2 regions of the Paenibacillus cucumis (ex Kampfer et al. 2016) genome follow, and region 2 is predicted to be linked to the other one. Evidence: riboswitches for the same ligand, from Rfam matches in the RefSeq annotation. Region 2 holds a riboswitch; the other holds the start of a gene.
The links. A riboswitch is a leader RNA that binds a small molecule or an ion and turns the genes downstream of it on or off. The one in region 2 is predicted to bind FMN.
Positions count from the first base shown of each region.

Region 1: it holds a riboswitch for FMN, as region 2 does, so the genes downstream of both, ribD (bifunctional diaminohydroxyphosphoribosylaminopyrimidine deaminase/5-amino-6-(5-phosphoribosylamino)uracil reductase RibD) here and H7T88_RS16950 (DMT family transporter) in region 2, are expected to answer to the same signal.

Region 1 is NZ_JACLIC010000054.1:12,261-21,522, reverse strand. It holds gene H7T88_RS27495 (peptidylprolyl isomerase) at 1-204, shown strand, start outside; gene H7T88_RS27490 (hypothetical protein) at 472-1,797, shown strand; FMN riboswitch at 1,950-2,113, shown strand; gene ribD (bifunctional diaminohydroxyphosphoribosylaminopyrimidine deaminase/5-amino-6-(5-phosphoribosylamino)uracil reductase RibD) at 2,458-3,561, shown strand; gene ribE (riboflavin synthase) at 3,574-4,242, shown strand; gene H7T88_RS27475 (bifunctional 3,4-dihydroxy-2-butanone-4-phosphate synthase/GTP cyclohydrolase II) at 4,295-5,536, shown strand; gene ribH (6,7-dimethyl-8-ribityllumazine synthase) at 5,639-6,106, shown strand; gene H7T88_RS27465 (segregation and condensation protein A) at 6,210-7,010, shown strand; gene scpB (SMC-Scp complex subunit ScpB) at 6,979-7,671, shown strand; gene H7T88_RS27455 (DUF2953 domain-containing protein) at 7,723-8,640, shown strand; gene ytfJ (GerW family sporulation protein) at 8,872-9,262, shown strand, end outside.
Region 2 is NZ_JACLIC010000025.1:147,728-156,989, reverse strand. It holds gene H7T88_RS16980 (glycoside hydrolase family 1 protein) at 1-1,450, opposite strand, end outside; gene H7T88_RS16975 (beta-glucoside-specific PTS transporter subunit IIABC) at 1,475-3,340, opposite strand; gene licT (BglG family transcription antiterminator LicT) at 3,487-4,326, opposite strand; gene H7T88_RS16965 (amidohydrolase family protein) at 4,651-6,024, opposite strand; gene H7T88_RS16960 (CGNR zinc finger domain-containing protein) at 6,230-6,802, opposite strand; gene H7T88_RS16955 (DinB family protein) at 6,965-7,468, shown strand; FMN riboswitch at 7,552-7,702, shown strand; gene H7T88_RS16950 (DMT family transporter) at 7,849-8,829, shown strand; partial or broken gene H7T88_RS16945 (amidase) at 9,024-9,262, shown strand, end outside.

The DNA.
Region 1 (9,262 bases), on a different contig from region 2:
CCGAACAAACATGAGCGTGGAACACTTGCGATGGCACATGCTGGCCGCAACACAGGCGGAAGCCAGTTCTACATCTGCTACCAACCACAGCCACATTTGGACGGACAACATACTGTATTTGGTAAAGTAAGCAAAGGTATGGAGTTTGTTGATGCATTCGAAGGCCGCGACAAAATGGAAACTGTTGAAGTTGTAGAAGTTTAATTTCAACTGAATCTGCTCGGCGGCATCAAGTTAACCCCTGGTACATTCCTATTACGGAAGTACCAGGGGTTTTGTGCATTGTACAACTTTTTTGCGTCATTGCCTTGCAAAGTGTTATTAAAATAAGCTTAAAGGAACTGGCGGGACGAGTTGATTGTAGGTTATTCTAGCTAGGTACAGACTGTTGAAACCGAATACATGAGGTTTGACAGCGCACTATATTGAGTTTGCATGTTTTCAGAACTACTGTGAAAGGATGTTGTTACTTTGACTTTAGATGTTGTACAGCAACTGAAATTACTTCAACATATTTATAGTGAGAGCACGATTTGGGACGAGGAGTTACGTGCTTCAAGACACAATGTACCAGAGGACGTATCGGCGGAACAATTACAGGCACTAGAGGCTACTGGACATGAGCCTAATCACTTTGAAAGACCGCAGCATGAGGATACGATCCGAGAACTGAGAACATTGGCTGAGCGTTGGACACTTCAGGAGGCTGCTCAGGCTTTTGTGGCTTCTCTATGGTCAGCGCCAATGATCTGGCGTTCACTTCTTGCAGGAAAACTGATTGCAGCCAGCATACCTGACCATGAATATAGTCCATATCCTTCCAGTCGCAAGTGCCAGATCTGTGGTTTGGATGTGAATGACGGAGTAGATACTTCGCTTCAGTGGTACTGGCGAATGACCAACGGTACACCGCTTGATGGAGATATCTTTGGACATGTACTCGCTCTGAGAGAGATGCCTGCTTCGCAGGCGCCTCCTGTTCCTAATGAGTATGATCGCTGGACGTTACGCGCGGTGTTAACGGTGTTGCGTAATCTGCCACCTAAGACTCGGTACAGCAAGGCAGCGGATGCGCTCAAAAAAGAACAACTCCTGCCTACGAAAAAAGTATATGTTTACCGCGATTTGCTTGAAACGCTGGCGCTGATCGGCATTCTGGACACGCCAGAACAGCCAGGAATGATTACAGCCTTCACCTCATATGCAGAACGCGACAAGAGACCTAATACCCGCGTTGAGGTACAAGCTCCCTTGGCATGGTGGGATTCATCTGTAGGAATCAACGAGCACAATTTGAACCTGATCTTTGGTGAATTCGATTGCAGTAATGTATCGCTTGAGAACAAGCCTGAACCGAATCCACTGGCGAGTGAGACCGTTATTGGTGCATTTGAAAGCAGACGAGGTGTAGGTACCAAGGCGAAGGTGCCGAAAAAATCTCCGGATGCCGGTACAGGTGAAGTGCAGCCTGGAGACGTATATGCAGTGAAAGTACTTAGTGGTTCTTGGGTTACTGTATATTGTCATGAAGTGAAGGACAAACGTACCATTGTTGAATATCTGGATGGCGTGTTCCCCGATATGCCAGGAAAAGAAGACCTTATTCTGACCGTTCGTCCAAGGCCGGATGAGCGCTGGCAGTGTTCGGCCATTGGAATCGACTCGACCAGTTGGGTTAGAAGAGTAGCCCGCGATATGCCAGCTCCTAATGCTTCCCAGCCCAAACCTGAGAGTGTTCCGTTCCATGCTGCAAAGGATTTGAGGCACATGGCCAGCTGGTGTTTTCCGGACCTTTAGAATTTATTGTGAATATTTGATGAAGTCCGTGTCTCGTCTGAGATGCGGATTTTGTAATATAAATGCTTATTAAAAGTTAGTATGTGACAAAAAGAAACAAAAATGAATTGATTTTTTGACATTAAAGTGCTAACATCCAATTAATAACGAAAGCGATCCTTCAGGGCAGGGTGTAATTCCCTACCGGCGGTGATGCGTGTTGGGGATATTATTTTCCACCGACATGGCAAAGTCCGTGACCTGTCTGCTTATAGCAGATGGCTGATCTGGTGTAATTCCAGAACCGACAGTATAGTCTGGATGGGAGAAGGAGTGGGTGTAAGCCGGTGTGGTTACACTCCGCAGGAGTGATGTCGCATAGCATTCAGCTCGTTTGGATGATATGTGTGGAAGGCTTGTTTATAATGAGTTTTCTGGTACATAATACCGTTATATAGAAACTCTTCACCTGATTTTTTGTATATCATTCTATAGCTCGAATGGGTATGCAATAAGGTATGTGTTTGTTTTCACTTACCTGTTAACTGGTTTTGGTGAAGTGTCGGTATTGGTGTGTTTCATCTCTCCTGCAGATGACAGTAGTCTTCCATCATCCCTACCTGAACAGATTGTTCGGTGGGGATTTTTTAGTTCAAGATTATAACCGTGGGGTGAACGGATATGGAAATGATCAATGATGAATTTTATATGGCGTTAGCACTGGATATGGCAGAACGGGCACAAGGACAGACCGGAATTAATCCTGTCGTGGGATGTGTCGTTGTTAAAGAAGGACGTGTTGTTGGTCTAGGAAGCCATCTGAAACGAGGTACAGGCCATGCAGAGGTGCATGCGCTGAATATGGCTGGAAGCGACGCGGAGGGGAGTACCGTTTACGTAACGCTTGAACCTTGCAGTCATTATGGCAAAACGCCACCCTGTAGCGAACGTTTGATCCATGAGAAGGTTAAACGGGTGGTGGTTTGTTGTGAAGATCCGAATCCGCAGGTTTCTGGTACAGGCATTAGTATGTTGCGTCAACAAGGCATCGAAGTTGAAGTGGGTGTTTTGCGCGAACGCGGAAGACGTATGAATGAAAAGTTTATCAAGTTTATTACAACAGGCCTTCCTTTCGTTACCCTCAAAACAGCTTCTACGCTGGATGGAAAAATTGCTACGCGTAGCGGGGACAGCAAATGGATCTCCAACGAACTGGCGCGTGAGATCGTGCATGCGCTTCGTCATCGTCATCAAGGCATTATGGTTGGCGTGGATACGGTAATCGCCGATAATCCGGAGCTGACTACCCGCTTGCAGGTAGAAGGCATCAGTCCGGTACGGATCGTTGTGGATTCCAAGCTGAGGTTGCCTGTAGGCTCCAAAATGGTCAAGGACGGACTTGCGCCAACTTGGGTGCTTACAACCGATGAGGCTAGCCAGGAAGCGGCTGAGCGACTCGAGGCTTACGGTGTTGAAATTATTCGCTGTGGGCCTGGACCACGCGTAGATTTGCTACATGGGCTGAGCAAACTGGGAGAGCGGGATATTGGCTCGATTCTGCTAGAAGGCGGCGGTACACTAAATGGTGCATTGCTGGAAGCACGGCTCGTAGATCGTTTACTGATGTTTATCGCTCCCAAGATTGTGGGTGGATATGATACTCCGGGAAGTTTCCGTTTTGAAGGCGTAGAGCGCATGAGTCAGGCAATCCAATTGCATCAGCTGGAAATTGAGCAAGTTGGAGATAATATTAGCATTGGCGGTATTCCGATTTGGCCAGAATAGGAGGAAGATAGCATGTTTACGGGTTTGGTGGAAGAAGTCGGTCAGATCCGGCGCATTGGCCGTAAAGGTGAGGCCCTGGTTCTGAACATCGCTGCTTCTGTCATTATGGACGATCTCAAAATTGGTGACAGTGTTGCGGTTAACGGGGTTTGTCTTACCGCGACCACGCTGGAAGGCGGAGGTTTTACCGCAGACGTCATGCCGGAAACGTATAGACACACCAATCTCAATCAGCTTCAGTCCGGCAGTAAGGTTAATCTGGAGCGGGCCATGTTGTCCGGTGGACGATTCGGCGGTCATATCGTGCAGGGACATGTGGATGGGACTGGGGTTATCGGTAGTATTACTCGGGATCAGAATGCAGTTGTTTTCGAGATCAGACCGGGTGACCATGAACTTTTCAAATTTCTAATTCCAAAAGGTTCGGTCACTTTGGATGGGATTAGCTTGACAGTGGTACAGACGACTCAAAGTTCCTTCACGGTTTCGATTATTCCCCATACGATTGGGGAAACGGTTTTGAATGTCAAAAAGACAGGAGATACCGTCAACATTGAATGTGATATTTTGGGGAAATATGTAGATCATCTGTTGCAATACGGCAAGAGCCATGCGGAAACGAGAACAGGCAAGCCAAGCAGTCTTAGTGAAGAGTTTCTCTCCAATCACGGGTTTGCATAAACATAGGAAAGACAGGGATAAAACATAGAACTGGAAACAGGAGGTGCAGCTGATGTCAGAACAATCCGAGCCATCCATTCTGGACTCAATTGAGGCAGCTATTTATGATTTAATGCGTGGTAAACCCGTAATTGTGGTCGATGACGAAGATCGGGAAAATGAAGGGGATTTTATTGCTTTGGCTGAAAAAGCAACCCCTGAGGTCATCAATTTCATGATTACCGAAGGTCGAGGACTCGTCTGTGTTCCCATTACGCAGCAGCGTGCAGATGAATTAAATTTGAAACCGATGGTTCAGCAGAATACAGATTTCCATGGCACAGCTTTTACGGTCTCTGTGGATCACAAAGATACAACGACGGGAATCTCGGCGCATGAGCGTTCCATTACCGTTAAAGGTTTGATTGATCCGAATGCGAAAAGCAGTGATTTTCGCAAGCCGGGTCACATGTTTCCGCTCATTGCCAAAGACGGCGGTGTGTTGCGTCGTGCCGGACACACGGAAGCAGCAGTTGATCTGGCGATCATGTGCGGCTCTTACCCCGCAGGTGTCATCTGTGAAGTGATCAAGGAAGATGGTACGATGGCCAGACTTCCTGATCTGCAGAAGATTGCACGTAAGCATGATCTGAAACTGATTAGTATCCAGGACATGATTCGTTACCGGAATGAGAAGGAGAAGCTGGTGCAACGTGAAGTTTCCGTTCGTATGCCGACGGACTTTGGCGAATTCCAGGCAGTGGCGTATACGAATGCAGTGGATAATAAAGAACATGTTGCCTTGGTCAAAGGGGATATTGACGGTTCCAAACCTGTATTGGTTCGTGTTCACTCCGAATGTTTGACTGGCGACGTGTTCCACTCTCACCGTTGTGACTGCGGCCCGCAGTTTGATGCGGCGCTGAAGCAGATCCATGATGAGGGTAATGGCGTACTGCTCTATATGAGACAAGAAGGCCGTGGGATCGGTTTAATCAACAAACTCAAGGCTTACAAGCTGCAAGAAGAAGGTCTGGATACAGTGGATGCCAATCTGAAGCTTGGTTTTGCTGCTGATCTGCGCGATTATGGGATCGGTGCACAAATTTTGAAGGATCTTGGCGTTCGTCAGATTCGATTATTAACGAATAATCCACGGAAAATTAAAGGCTTGGAAGGATATGGTTTGGAAGTGGTAGAGCGTGTACCGATTCAGATGCAGGAGAATGAAGATAATACAGCTTACCTTCACACCAAGCAAGCCAAATTGGGCCATATGCTCAAGTTTGATGATATCGAGCAGAATGAACAGTGATTTCAGTTACTCACGATAATTTTCTGATATGTAATTATTGGAGATTTCACATGTTCAATTGCAGCACCTATAACATTATATATTTACAGGGAGATGACGATAATGCCTAACTATTTTGAAGGACATTTGGTATCGGAAGGTTTAAAATATGGCGTGGTAGTTGGACGTTTTAATGAATTTATTACGAGCAAGTTGCTTAGCGGGGCGCTGGATGCGTTCAAACGTCACGGTGTGCAAGATAATGAAGTAGATGTAGCTTGGGTACCGGGAGCTTTCGAAATCCCGCTTATCGCTCAGAAAATGGCCGAAAGCGGCAAATACGATGCGGTCATCACACTCGGAACGGTTATCCGTGGGTCAACAACACATTATGATTATGTCTGCAACGAGATGGCTAAAGGGGTAGCGGCAATTAATCTGAAAACAGGGGTGCCGACCATCTTTGGATTGGTTACTACGGAGAACATTGAACAGGCGATTGAGCGTGCAGGAACGAAGGCCGGCAATAAAGGCTGGGATGCTGCTACAGCTGCAATTGAAATGGCGAACTTGACGAAACAGCTAAAATAGTGCTTATTTAATAGTAGTGCCCTGCTTTGCGCAGACGAAATCGGGATACCGGTTTCGGACGGCTGGCAGGGTTTTGTATTTTTCTGGCGGGAGGATTCGTCTAGTGACGGTAGTTACATACAAACTGGAGACTTTTGAAGGGCCTTTGGATCTGTTGTTGCATCTGATTGATAAGGCTGAGATCGACATCCAGGATATCCCCATCAGCGATATTACCGATCAGTACATGGCGTATCTGCATTCCATGCAGGAGCTGGAACTGGATATAACAAGTGAATTTCTGGTGATGGCAGCTACGCTGCTGTCCATCAAGAGCAAACTTTTACTGCCCAAACCACCGGTAATCGAGGATTTCGAGGATTATGATTATATGGAAGATGAGGATTATGATCCGCGTGCCGAACTGATTGCACGCCTTATCGAATATCGCAAATATAAAGGAATAGCGCGGCATCTGCATGAACGGGAATGGGAACGCAGTCTTATTTTTTCCAAAGAGCCCGAAGATTTGCGACCTTATATGCCTATGGAGGAACAAACGAATCCGGTGCAAGGTCTGCATACTTCTGATCTCATCGCGGCGTTTCAGAAAGCACTTCGAAAGGCTGAGAAGCGTACAACGGTCACCCGGATCAAAAGGGACGAAATTTCGGTCAAGGATCGCATACGTGAAGTTATTGGTGCCTTGGAGCATTTAGGTCCTGGGGGGCGGTTGTTATTTTCCAAGCTTATGGATGATCAGATATATCGCCATGAGATCGTGGTTACGTTTCTAGCAGTGCTGGAGCTGATGAAGATGAAGCAGATTGTTTGTTACCAGGAACGGTTGTTTGAGGATATCGTTATGGAGTGGAGAGGGGAAACAACGAATCATGGATTTTCCGAAATTGAAGTCGATTATTGAGGGCCTTTTGTTTTTGTCCGGAGAAGAAGGTCTAAGTGTCAAACAGATTGCTGAAATTGTGGACCAGCGGGTAGAACTGGTTACGGATGCCATTGAGGACATGATCGGCGATTTTGCAAGGCAAGGGCGAGGTGTGCAGATTCTGAAGATTGCAGGTGTCGTGCAACTCGGAACATTGCCGGAACATGCGGCCTATTTTGAGAAGCTAGCTTACTCTCCTGCACGTACATCGTTATCCCAAGCGGCGCTTGAAACTTTGGCCATTGTAGCTTATCGTCAGCCCATTACACGGGTGGAGATTGAGGAGATTCGTGGCGTAAAATCGGAGCGTGCTATCCATACACTCGTGAACAAGGATCTCATTGTTGAAGTGGGGAGAGCGGAAGCGATTGGACGCCCGATTTTGTACGGAACAACGAAGTCATTCCTTGATTATTTCGGACTAGCTTCGATTAAAGATCTTCCCGAACCGGGTTTGTTTGAAGATTCGGAAAACTTGGAGGAAGAAACGCAGTTGTTATTCAACAAGTTGGACATGAATCAGCCGGATGTCTCGGATACTGACGTACAAAGCGTGTTTGATTTTGAAGAGGAAGGAGCATTCCCGGAAGAAGATATCGCTGTAGATCCAGAGGATGATTCTTCGGGTTCCTCCTCCTAATAAATGCTAATAGTTAAAGCCATATAGGGACAATGTGGAGATCGATCCACGTTGTCTTTTTGTATTTTCTCCAGAACAGCGGTGAAGTTGTCTGGAATGATGTATACGATATCGGGCATTTCAATGGTGATTTCGGCAAAAATTGGGGAATTTCATGGCATTCGTGAATTTTTTCCAGCAAGGAATGCCATACTAGACATGATAAGAATCGAGGGCTTGGAGGTAAGGCCTGTGTGGATCTGGCTTGGAGGAATCGGTTTGTTCATCGCACTGCTGATTGCCGCAGTCCTCATCTCAAATGTTCATGTTCATGTTATATTTCGCAAACATAAGAGCGATGACTACGCAAATATCAATGTTCGACTGCTGTATGGCTTCGTGCGGATGAATTACGAAATTCCGAGCATTGTTTTCCGAAATATGAAAGAAGGCTTCTTGCTTAAAACAGAACAGTCCATGAACCATTCCCGAGGAGAAGTTTTGGGTAGCGAGCAGGTGAACAAACGAAAAGTAAAAAACTGGGTAAAAGAAGTCAAGGTGATGCTTCGAGCAACAGAGGCTCTGAAAGTATGGGTCAGACAGACGCTCAGACGAGTATATATAACGAATCTGTTCTGGTCTACTGCGGTTGGTGTAGGTGATGCTGCTTACACAGCAATGCTAACAGGTTGGTTATGGAGTATTAAGTCCATGATTGTTGGCTTCTTAACGTACCAAATGCGTTTCAAAACGGTGCCTGACCTTGAGGTTCTTCCGGTATGGTCCGACGAGATGGAATTTCGAACAGAACTGGATTTCAAACTGCGAATCCGCATGACGACCATCTTAATTGCTGGAATGAGACTGCTTACCCGCGTGCTGCAGGTCGAGGGTGGCTGGCGAATGTGGATTAAACTCCTTCGGGAGCAACGCCGCAAATCAAAGCAAAAGAAGAAGCATAGGCACATTGCGGAAAAGGAAGCTCGTTAAAGCAGAACTTAACTAGCCTGAGATTGAATCCATTGTATTGGTGTTAAGGTTCTGCGACGAGAACATGCGATAACGATTCCCTGTATTGATTACATAAGTCCTGCAAGTTTGGGGATGATATGGTTAGATCAAAAACCTATATAAGTTGATTAATCATTGACACAACTTGTTTGTGTTAATCTGCTTAAGCTCAACGGATATAGTTTATTATTGAAACTGGAGGGAAGTCACATGTCAGATCATCCAATTCAAGGATTAATGGAAACTGCAATGGAAAATATCAAGGGCATGGTAGATGTCAATACAATCGTTGGTGATCCTGTAGAAACACCGGATGGTACGGTCATTCTGCCGATTAGTAAAGTCGGATTTGGCTTCGCGGCAGGCGGAAGTGATTTTAATGTAAGTGATGGAAAAGGTAACAGCGCATCAAGCACAACAGAACATGCTCACTCCGCAAAGGTTGCTTCCCCATTTGGCGGTGGTAGTGGTGGCGGTGTATCCATCCGTCCAATCGCTTTTCTGGTTGTTGGCAAGCAAGGTGTGCACATCGTGCCGCTTGACAATTCGACGCACTTGTTCGAAAAATTGATTGATTCAACACCTTATGTACTCGATCGCA
Region 2 (9,262 bases):
CCAGATCTTCCCCGTTGGATTCAATCACTTTTTGATACCAGTAGAAACTGTTCTTTTTACTTCTTTTCAGTGTGCCTTTGCCCTCGTTATCTTTATCCACGTAAATGAAACCATAGCGCTTGGCCATTTCACCCGTGGAGGCACTCACAATATCGATGCAACCCCAGGCTGTATAACCGATCAGGTTAACGCCGTCACGGACAGCTTCTCTCATCTGTTCAATGTGAGCGCGCAAAAACTCAATCCGGTACGTATCGTTAATGGTGCCATCCTCTTCAACGACATCCACTGCTCCCAGGCCATTCTCTACAATCATCATCGGAATGCGATACCGATCATAGACATGGTTCAGCACGTACCGGAGTCCAACCGGATCAATCTGCCAGCCCCAGTCCGTCGCTTCTAGATACGGATTTTTGTATCCACCAAAAACGTTACCTTGGGTTTCATCCCCTTCTGGTCGCGTACCTACTACATGAGATTTGTAGTAGCTAAAGCTATAGAAATCTACACAACCTTGTTTAAGAACTTCTTGATCGTCTTCAGCCATTTGAATGTGGATATTTTTCTCTGCAAAATACCTCTTCGCAAAGTCAGGATATTCGCCTCTAACTTGCACGTCACTGCTCATCATATTGTTGATTTGATCCATTCTTAGCGCTTGCAACATATCTTCCGGTTTACATGTGCTTCCATACCCGTGGCTGTAATTGATCATACAGCCGAGTTTGAAGTCTGGATTGATCTCATGTGCAAGCTTGACCGCTTTGGCACTCGCCACGAATTGATGGTGCAGCGCTTGAAATCTCATCTGCGTGCTGTCTACGGATGTATTGTTAAATACGCCGCCTTTTTTATCAACCAGCAGAGCTCCTGCCAGGTATGCACCTGCCGGAACAATCAGGCTATTAATTTCGTTAAAAGTAATCCAATACTTCACCACGTCTTTGTAACGATTAAAGATGGCGTCGCAATACTTTACATAACAATCGATCATTTCTCTGGAAGCCCAAGCATTAAATTTCTCAGTTAGAGCAAACGGTGCTTCATAATGGGAAATTGTAACGATGGGTTCAATATTATACTTTTTCAATTCATTGAACACATTGTCGTAAAATTGAAGCCCTGCTTCATTCGGCGCTACATCGTCCCCGTTGGGGAAAATTCTGGACCATGCGATGGACATTCTGTAACAACGGAAACCCATCTCCGCAAACAGACGGATATCTTCCTTGTAATGATGGTAAAAATCTACCGCTTCATGAGAAGGATAATGTACCCCTTCTTCAGTCGTTATCGTTATCCGACGGGGAACCGTATGGGTTCCACCTGTCATCATATCGGCTGTACTCGCTTTTTTTCCGTCAAGGTTCCAGGCACCTTCGTATTGATTCGCCGCTGTTGCACCACCCCACATAAAAGATTCGGGGAAACCATTTTTGTTATTCATGAACCATTCCTCCTTAAATTACCTTTAAATAATCTTGATGAGATTCTCACCGATTGTAATTGATTCTTTATCCGTGTTGATCACATCTACAAAATCATGTGAATTCGTAACGATAATGGGTGTAGTCAGGTCAAAGCCTTTGGAAGCAATCGCATCTGTATCAAACTCAATGAGCAAATCTCCAGCTTTTACAGTATCGCCTTCTTTGACGTGAACCTTAAAATGCTCACCTTTCAACTTCACCGTGTTCATTCCGATGTGAATGAGAAGCTCCGCACCATCATTTGAACTAATACCGATGGCATGGGACGTAGGGAAAATCGCAGATACCACACCATCTGCTGGTGATGCCAGTTTTCCAACCGTAGGTTCAATAGCGACCCCTTTTCCCATAGCTCCCGTTGCAAAAGCTTCGTCCTTAATCGTGGATAACTCCAGAACTTTACCAGTCAATGGTGCAACGAGAATATGTTCAGAAACACCGGCAACAGCTACACGATCGTTTGTAGACGTTTTTTCTTGTGTTTCTTGAATCTTTCCATCCTCGGGTACATCTTCAAATCCCAAGATAAGAGTCATGATGAAAGTAACTACAAATGCAATCACACAACCAATTGCCGCATGAACCAAGTTCCATGGATGATCCGTGATAAATGCGGGTAGCGTAGCTATACCTGCAATACCTAGAGCGGATCGAGCTACACCGAACAATCCGACATAAACACCAGCTACCATGCCACCAACAATTACAGCAATCAGTGGTTTTTTCAACCGTAAATTTACACCAAACAAGGCAGGCTCGGTAATTCCGAGCAAAGCAGTGATGCTTGTAGAATATGCAACTTGTTTAAATGCTTTATTTTTAGTTCTCATAGCAACTGCAAGCGCAGCAGCACCTTGAGAAATATTGTGTACAAGCATACCTGGACCAACAATGCTATCCGTCTTCGTCTGTGCATACGCAGTGAGCACTACAGGCCCTAAACTATAATGCATACCTGTCATAATCAAGAACGGGAATGCCCCGCCGATAATACCAGATACTAACCATCCTGCATGTGTATTCACAAAAGAAACGCCTGACGCAAGGTAGTTACCCGCGATAGCACCGATTGGACCCAGTACAATCAGCGTTAATGGAGCCATGATAAGGATTACGATCAACGGTTTAAGAATAGATTTAATAACCGATGGAGAATACTTCTCCGCAAAGCGTTCAACATATGACAAGATCCAAACCGCTAAAATAATCGGAATAACCGACGAAGTGTACGTCGCTGGCGTGACAGGCAGTCCTAAAAACGAAACAGGCTCACCTGCAGACATCAACGCCCCTAAGGAAGGATGCAACAGAACACCAGCAATCGTTAATGCAAAGCCCACGTTAGCTTTAAGCTTAACAGCCGCACTCCAGGCAAGCAGCATCGGCAAGAAGTAATACGCCGCATCACCGATAAACGTCATAATCGTATTGAACTGCCCATCCAGATCAACGAGATCAAATGTTTTCAAAATAAGAAGAACGGCTTTAATCATCGCACAACCAATCATGGCTGGCAGGATCGGTGTAAAGATTCCGGAGATCGTGTCCAGAAGCGTAGTCAGTTTTCCTTTTTTCACAGTAGGGGCATCATTATTGGTTGCAAAGTTCCCCAGCTGCGTCAAAGCTTTATACACATTGTTTACCTCGTTACCGATAATGACCTGATACTGCCCACCACTGCTGGCAACACCTACAACCCCTTGGACATTTTTTAAAGCTTCATCATTCGCGACCTTCTCGTCTTTCAGATTAAATCGCAACCTTGTAGCACAGTGTGTTACACTATCTACGTTTTTTTCTCCACCAACCAGTTTTAAAATCTCGGCGGCTGTTCTTTCATGTTTCATGTACTGCTCCCCCTCAAACGTTTTTAGGTATAAAAAAAGACCTAGAATTCTATCGAATATAGATAAGCTCTATACACGATGGAACTCTAGGTCTTGCCTGCCTCACCAGTAACAATCCTAGTATACTCATTATAGTGGCCGATGAATTATTCCTTCTCTTCATCAATGACCCTTTTGATATGAACCGTTAAATATACCAATTCGTCTTCTGTTAATTCTTTTCCATAATCGACCCGAATCAGCTGTGCAATTCGGAGACTGCATTGATATTCATTCGCATACTTTTCCTTAATGATATGGAGAAAATCACTGTCACCACTTTTCACAACCGTATGATTAAACAAGCGGTAGGCGAAAAATTTCAAATGAGTGACAAGTCTGGAATAATGAAGCGAGCTTTCATTGAAATGAATATTAAACTGATATCGAATTATATTCAAGACTTTATGAATCAACTGTGTAATCTTCATGGTTTCTTCCATTTCAGATCCCAATTCTGCATTGACAATATGAAGCGCAATGAACCCAGCCTCATCTTCAGGCAGTGTAATGTTGAATTCCTCATTAATCATATCCCGGGCTTTCATAGCCACGCGAAATTCATTGGAGTAAAACGCTTTAATCTCAGACAACAACGCATTATTGAAATTCATACCCTGCTTGTAACGTGCCACTGCAAAATTAATATGGTCCGTTAACGTTAGGTATATATTTTCATTCAATTCCTTGTTTAAAGACTGCTTGGCGTACTGAATAATGCTATCGGATACACGAATATATTCCATCGGGATTTGTGCCAGCAGGGCATATAATTTACCTGTTACATTTTTGGATTTCAGAAAAAATTCTTTTTCGATTTTGACTGTGTCCACATCGTCTCCCTTTTTCTTCTGAAAACCGATGCCACTGCCTAAAAGCATCATCTCCTGGCGCCGTTCATTCACTGCACAGACGACATTATTGTTAATAATTCGTGTGATCTTCATCGGAATCTCCTTTTAAAATGAAACGTTAACAGAATTTAGCAACAAAAAAAAGACCATTAATTATGCACACATGAAAGAATACAGTTCTGCATGTTTGCATTATCAATCGGTCTTGCCTGCTGATCAGTAACAATCCTGATTATATTCATTATTAACTTATATCGCTATCTTAGTGGAAAGCGTTCTATTTGTCAACATACCTTACTCCAACCCTAATTTCATCTGAAAACAACTTATGAAAAACGGATTAGAGAAGAAAGACAAGAAAAGAGCCGTATTCTGGATGAACGGCCCTTTGACTTTAATTATTTTATGACAGCTCTATTATGAAAAAACAACCCGATCTGCATCGGACATCCGATATTGCGTCAACAGATATTCCGTACTCTGCATGGCTTTGCGCCGAACTTCATCCAGATTGACATGCAACAGCTTGCCCTCTCGCTTCACAGGTTTCCCAGCAACAAAGACCGTATCCACATTGGATGGATTGGCAAATTGCACAACAGCACCAATCGGATCGTGCACGGGGAACAAGTTCAGGTCCGTCGTGCGAATCATGATCACATCTGCTTCTTTTCCCGGCGTAAGCGAGCCTGTTTTTTGCTCCAGTCCTAAGGCCCGCGAACCCGCGGAGGTCGCAAATCGCAACACCTGGCTTGCCTTCAAACTGAGTTCACCCGGCATTTCACCTTGTTGCAAAAGGTACTCATTCGTTCTTGAACGCTCAGCTTGCAACGCAAATTTCATCTGTGAAAACATATCTCCGCCCGTCGAAGTCACGACATCTACACCAAGCGTTGGCGTACCTCCATGCTCAAGAAAGTATCCTGTAGCCGGATAACCATGTCCCATCATCATCTCAACTTCAGGTGTGACAGACAAAGAAGCTCCGCTGTCTGCGAGCATTTTGAATTCATCCATGCCCATCGTATTGCCATGGACAACATTGATTCGTGGACCAAGCAGTCCTGCCTCATACATTCGGCTGATCGAACGATCCGCTGATCCCCAGCTGCCGAAACCGACATGCATCGAACAAATGGCGTCCAGTTCTTCCGCAAGCTGAATATCCTGCACCGTTGTATCCCAGTGGCTAAACTCTGGTCCACGAATAGCAAGTCCATAGGTGAGTAGTTGATCGTTCGAAGAGAAATATTGCTCCTTAACACCTCTCACATTCTCTGGATACGACAGCTTACTCTCACGATTCCAATATATCGTTTCCCCTGGCACACCATGGGCAAAAACAGCACGAATTCCTGCATCCTGTAATCCTCGAATCAGTTCATCTGTGTGCTCAGCCGAGTATGGCATACTCCAATCCAGTACCGTGGTGACGCCTGCATTAAGCGCTTCCAGCGATCCCAGCAGATTGGCGATATAGCTGTCCTGTGGGCGAAGCTTGCTTCCCATAGCGCCATAGTACAAATTTTGCAGATACACGGGCAGCGACCAGTTTGTTCCGGCTGTTTTGACAAGCGATTCCCACATATGCCGGTGTGTATCCACCAGTCCAGGCATAATAATCATGTCTGAAGCATCGATGACCTCAATATCTGCATCGGACACCTCAATATTTGGTTGAATGGCCGTAATCAAAGAATCCTGAATAAGTACGTCTGCCCGTTTATACTGACCAATACGAGCATCCATCGATAATACGCAACCGTTCTTCAAAAGATAACCTTTCCTCATAAGACATCTCTCCAATCGTAATGGTTTGTAAAATGATCTGATCCGCATTGCTTGTTCTTACATATACTTTATGACTATATTTTCGCTAGTATATATACATTATATATCACACCTTAATATTTATCAAATTATGGAAGAGCTAACTGAGACCTATATGGTGATTCACGGATTGGAAAAGGTAGAACTTCGTTGGTAAACTTGATAATTATGTTTTAGTCTTTTCCTCATTAGAGTGCATTTTTCGTTTCGCTCGAAAACGTCTCACCTTCATTAGATTACCGCACATCTTATCATCGCAATATTTCTGTGTTCTGCTCCGGGTATCATCATAGAAGATCCAGCGGCAGTCCGGATTGTCACAGGAGCGAATTCTCTTCCCTTCGCCCTCAACGAGTGTCACGGCAAAATCAGCAGCAACCTCTGCCATCACCTGAGCCCAATGTCTATGAATAGGAACAAGCGCAACACCCAGTTGTTGATCTTGTGTAATTATTTGTCTAATGACTTCGCCAGCCATCATAAAATCATTCAACCAGGCCTCATCCTTCTCAGTAAAGAGCTTTCCGTTAGACAAACGAATAGCCAGTGCCTGCAAATCATCTCTAAAACTTCTCATTGCGGATTCCTCTTCATTCGACGCCGGTACTGGCGCTTCTAATTGCCAACGATTCAAAAAATCTTGTTGCCAGCTTACGTTCCCCAGTCTGTCTTCTGATCGCTCCCCACCACGCCAATCATGATAATCGCTGTTTACAAAATCAGTCCATAATCTATCCATGAGAGCCTCCGATTAATGTAACTATCTAAATTATAAAAAGATGGTTACACTCTTTGAAATTGTGTTATATTAATTGTAACCATTTCAACCCATATTAGCTAGTTACCATCATGAAGATGCAAGGGCGAGATGAATCTGACAAGAGAGGAATGAAATTAAAAAATGAAAACAGTCACCACAGCATTAGATGTATTGGTTATTCAGAATGAAGATACCTGGGATCAATGTAACTGGATCGTCCCATTGTCAAAAGCGCTTGAGGGACTGAACGCCGAACAGGCTGCCTGGGTTCCTCCTTCAGGTGGACTGAGCATATGGCAACTAGCCAATCATATGTTTTATTACAATCAACGGATTTTAGAACGTCTTCAGGAAAAAGAACCGTCTGTACCCGCTGCAGATTCCAACGTAGCTACGTTTGGTATTTCGGGTGATCCTTTGAACGAAGCTGGCTGGAGCAAGCTGATGGAACAAACCACTAAACTGGCTGAGCAGTTGCGCGATACCCTTGCTACATTACAGGACTCGAAGCTTGAGGAAGCTTATATGGATTCCGACGACAACTGGGCTCAGACGCTTGCCCGCTGGGTTTTACACGATGCCTATCATGCAGGTCAGATTGTGCAGTTGCGGAGGCAACAGGGATGCTGGAGTATTGTTTTCTAAAAAAACACTTGAACTGATAGCGTTTACAGGAATAAGATGAACTTCATAAGGTTACAACTTGTTCAATACACTAATTAATTGAATAGGATCTTCGGGGTAGGGTGCAATTCCCAACCGGCGGTGATGTTCTTATAGAACCAGCCCGCGACTCGCTGTTTAAGGTTCCGACCTGGCAGCGACTGACTTGGTGCGATTCCAAGGCCGACGGTACAGTCCGGATGAGAGAAGATCAACACAACGGCAAGCCGTATTTGGGAAGTCTTTTTCCCTGACGCCTTGTCTTTGAATGGTCCCCCGTTTATTTGGCGTACGCCAAGGACGGGGGATTTTGTCGATTTTGCCAACTGAAGATTCCGTGTTCTGACGAAGGAGTCCTGAATATGGAAAACACATCAACAGCATCAACGATTTATCGCAAGGAACGAAGCAACACCGGATTTTGGCTAGTTGTGCTAGGCGCAGCCCTCTGGGGTGTAGACCCCTTATTCCGCATCCTTTTGCTAAAAACGATGACTTCTACACAGATTGTTCTAATCGAACACATCATCGTCAGCCTTGTCGCGATACCGGTATTATGGAAGTTCCGGGATGATCTGAAGAAACTGCGTGCACGTCACTGGATCGCTGTTATCTTCATTTCCTGGGGCGGATCAGCGCTGGCAACGGTATTATTCACTTTGGCGCTTACTCATAACGATCCCAATACGGTATTGTTGTTGCAAAAAATGCAACCACTTTTCGCAATTGTACTTGCGAAATTGTTATTAAAAGAAACATTGCCGCGTCACTTCGGCGGATTGTTCATCATTGCGCTGGCAGGAACATATCTGCTTACGTTTGGCTTCTCACTTCCGCTCGGCAACTGGAATAACTGGATTCATGCAGGTAGCCTGCTGTCTCTTGGTGCCGCAGCTTTGTGGGGTGGATCTACCGTTATGGGCCGGTTAATGCTTGGTCAAGCTCGTTATGAGACGGTCACCTCCCTTCGCTTCGTCGTTGCGCTTCCACTCCTGATCTTCATGACCTGGAATGAAGGTGCACCTTGGACACTCCCGGCTGGAACAGGGGCACAGGCTGCTGTCATTCTGAATATTTTGGGGCAGGCACTTTTACCAGGCTTGCTAAGTCTACTCTTGTATTACAAAGGGTTGTCTTCCACCAAAGCTTCTGTTGCAACCCTCGCAGAACTCAGTTTCCCGATGGCTGGCGTGCTTGTAAACTGGATTGCATTCCGTACGCTGATAACCTGGGAGCAATTGCTTGGCTTTATCCTGATCTGGATCGCACTATTCCTGATCTCCAAACAGCAGGAACGCTCTACACCGATCGCCGAGGCCGCACCCAAACTTCGCACGGAGTAATACATTTTCATCTGGTTCAAATAATATAAGCACTGTTTCACCTTAATGAGGTGAACAGTGCTTTTCTTCTGCCGTATTTCTTCTATTATGATGGATTGATGTTTTGTTTTTTGTCTGCCTAGGTGGTACGATGGCTTATGGAACTTGGAACAAGATATCCAACAGGAACTATTCTTAGAGAGGAACGATTACTAATGTCTTCATTCTCATATACCTCCTATGACGCTATAGGGCTCGCCGAACTGATTCGCTCCCGGGAAGTATCCCCGGTTGAACTGCTTGAAGCTGCCTATGCACGTCTGGAAGAAGTCAATCCACATCTCAATGCAGTCATTCGTACATATGAAACACGTGCTCGGCAGGAAGCCAGCATGGTTAGGCCTGGAGAACAGCCATTTGCAGGTGTGCCGTTGCTCCTCAAAGATATTTCTCA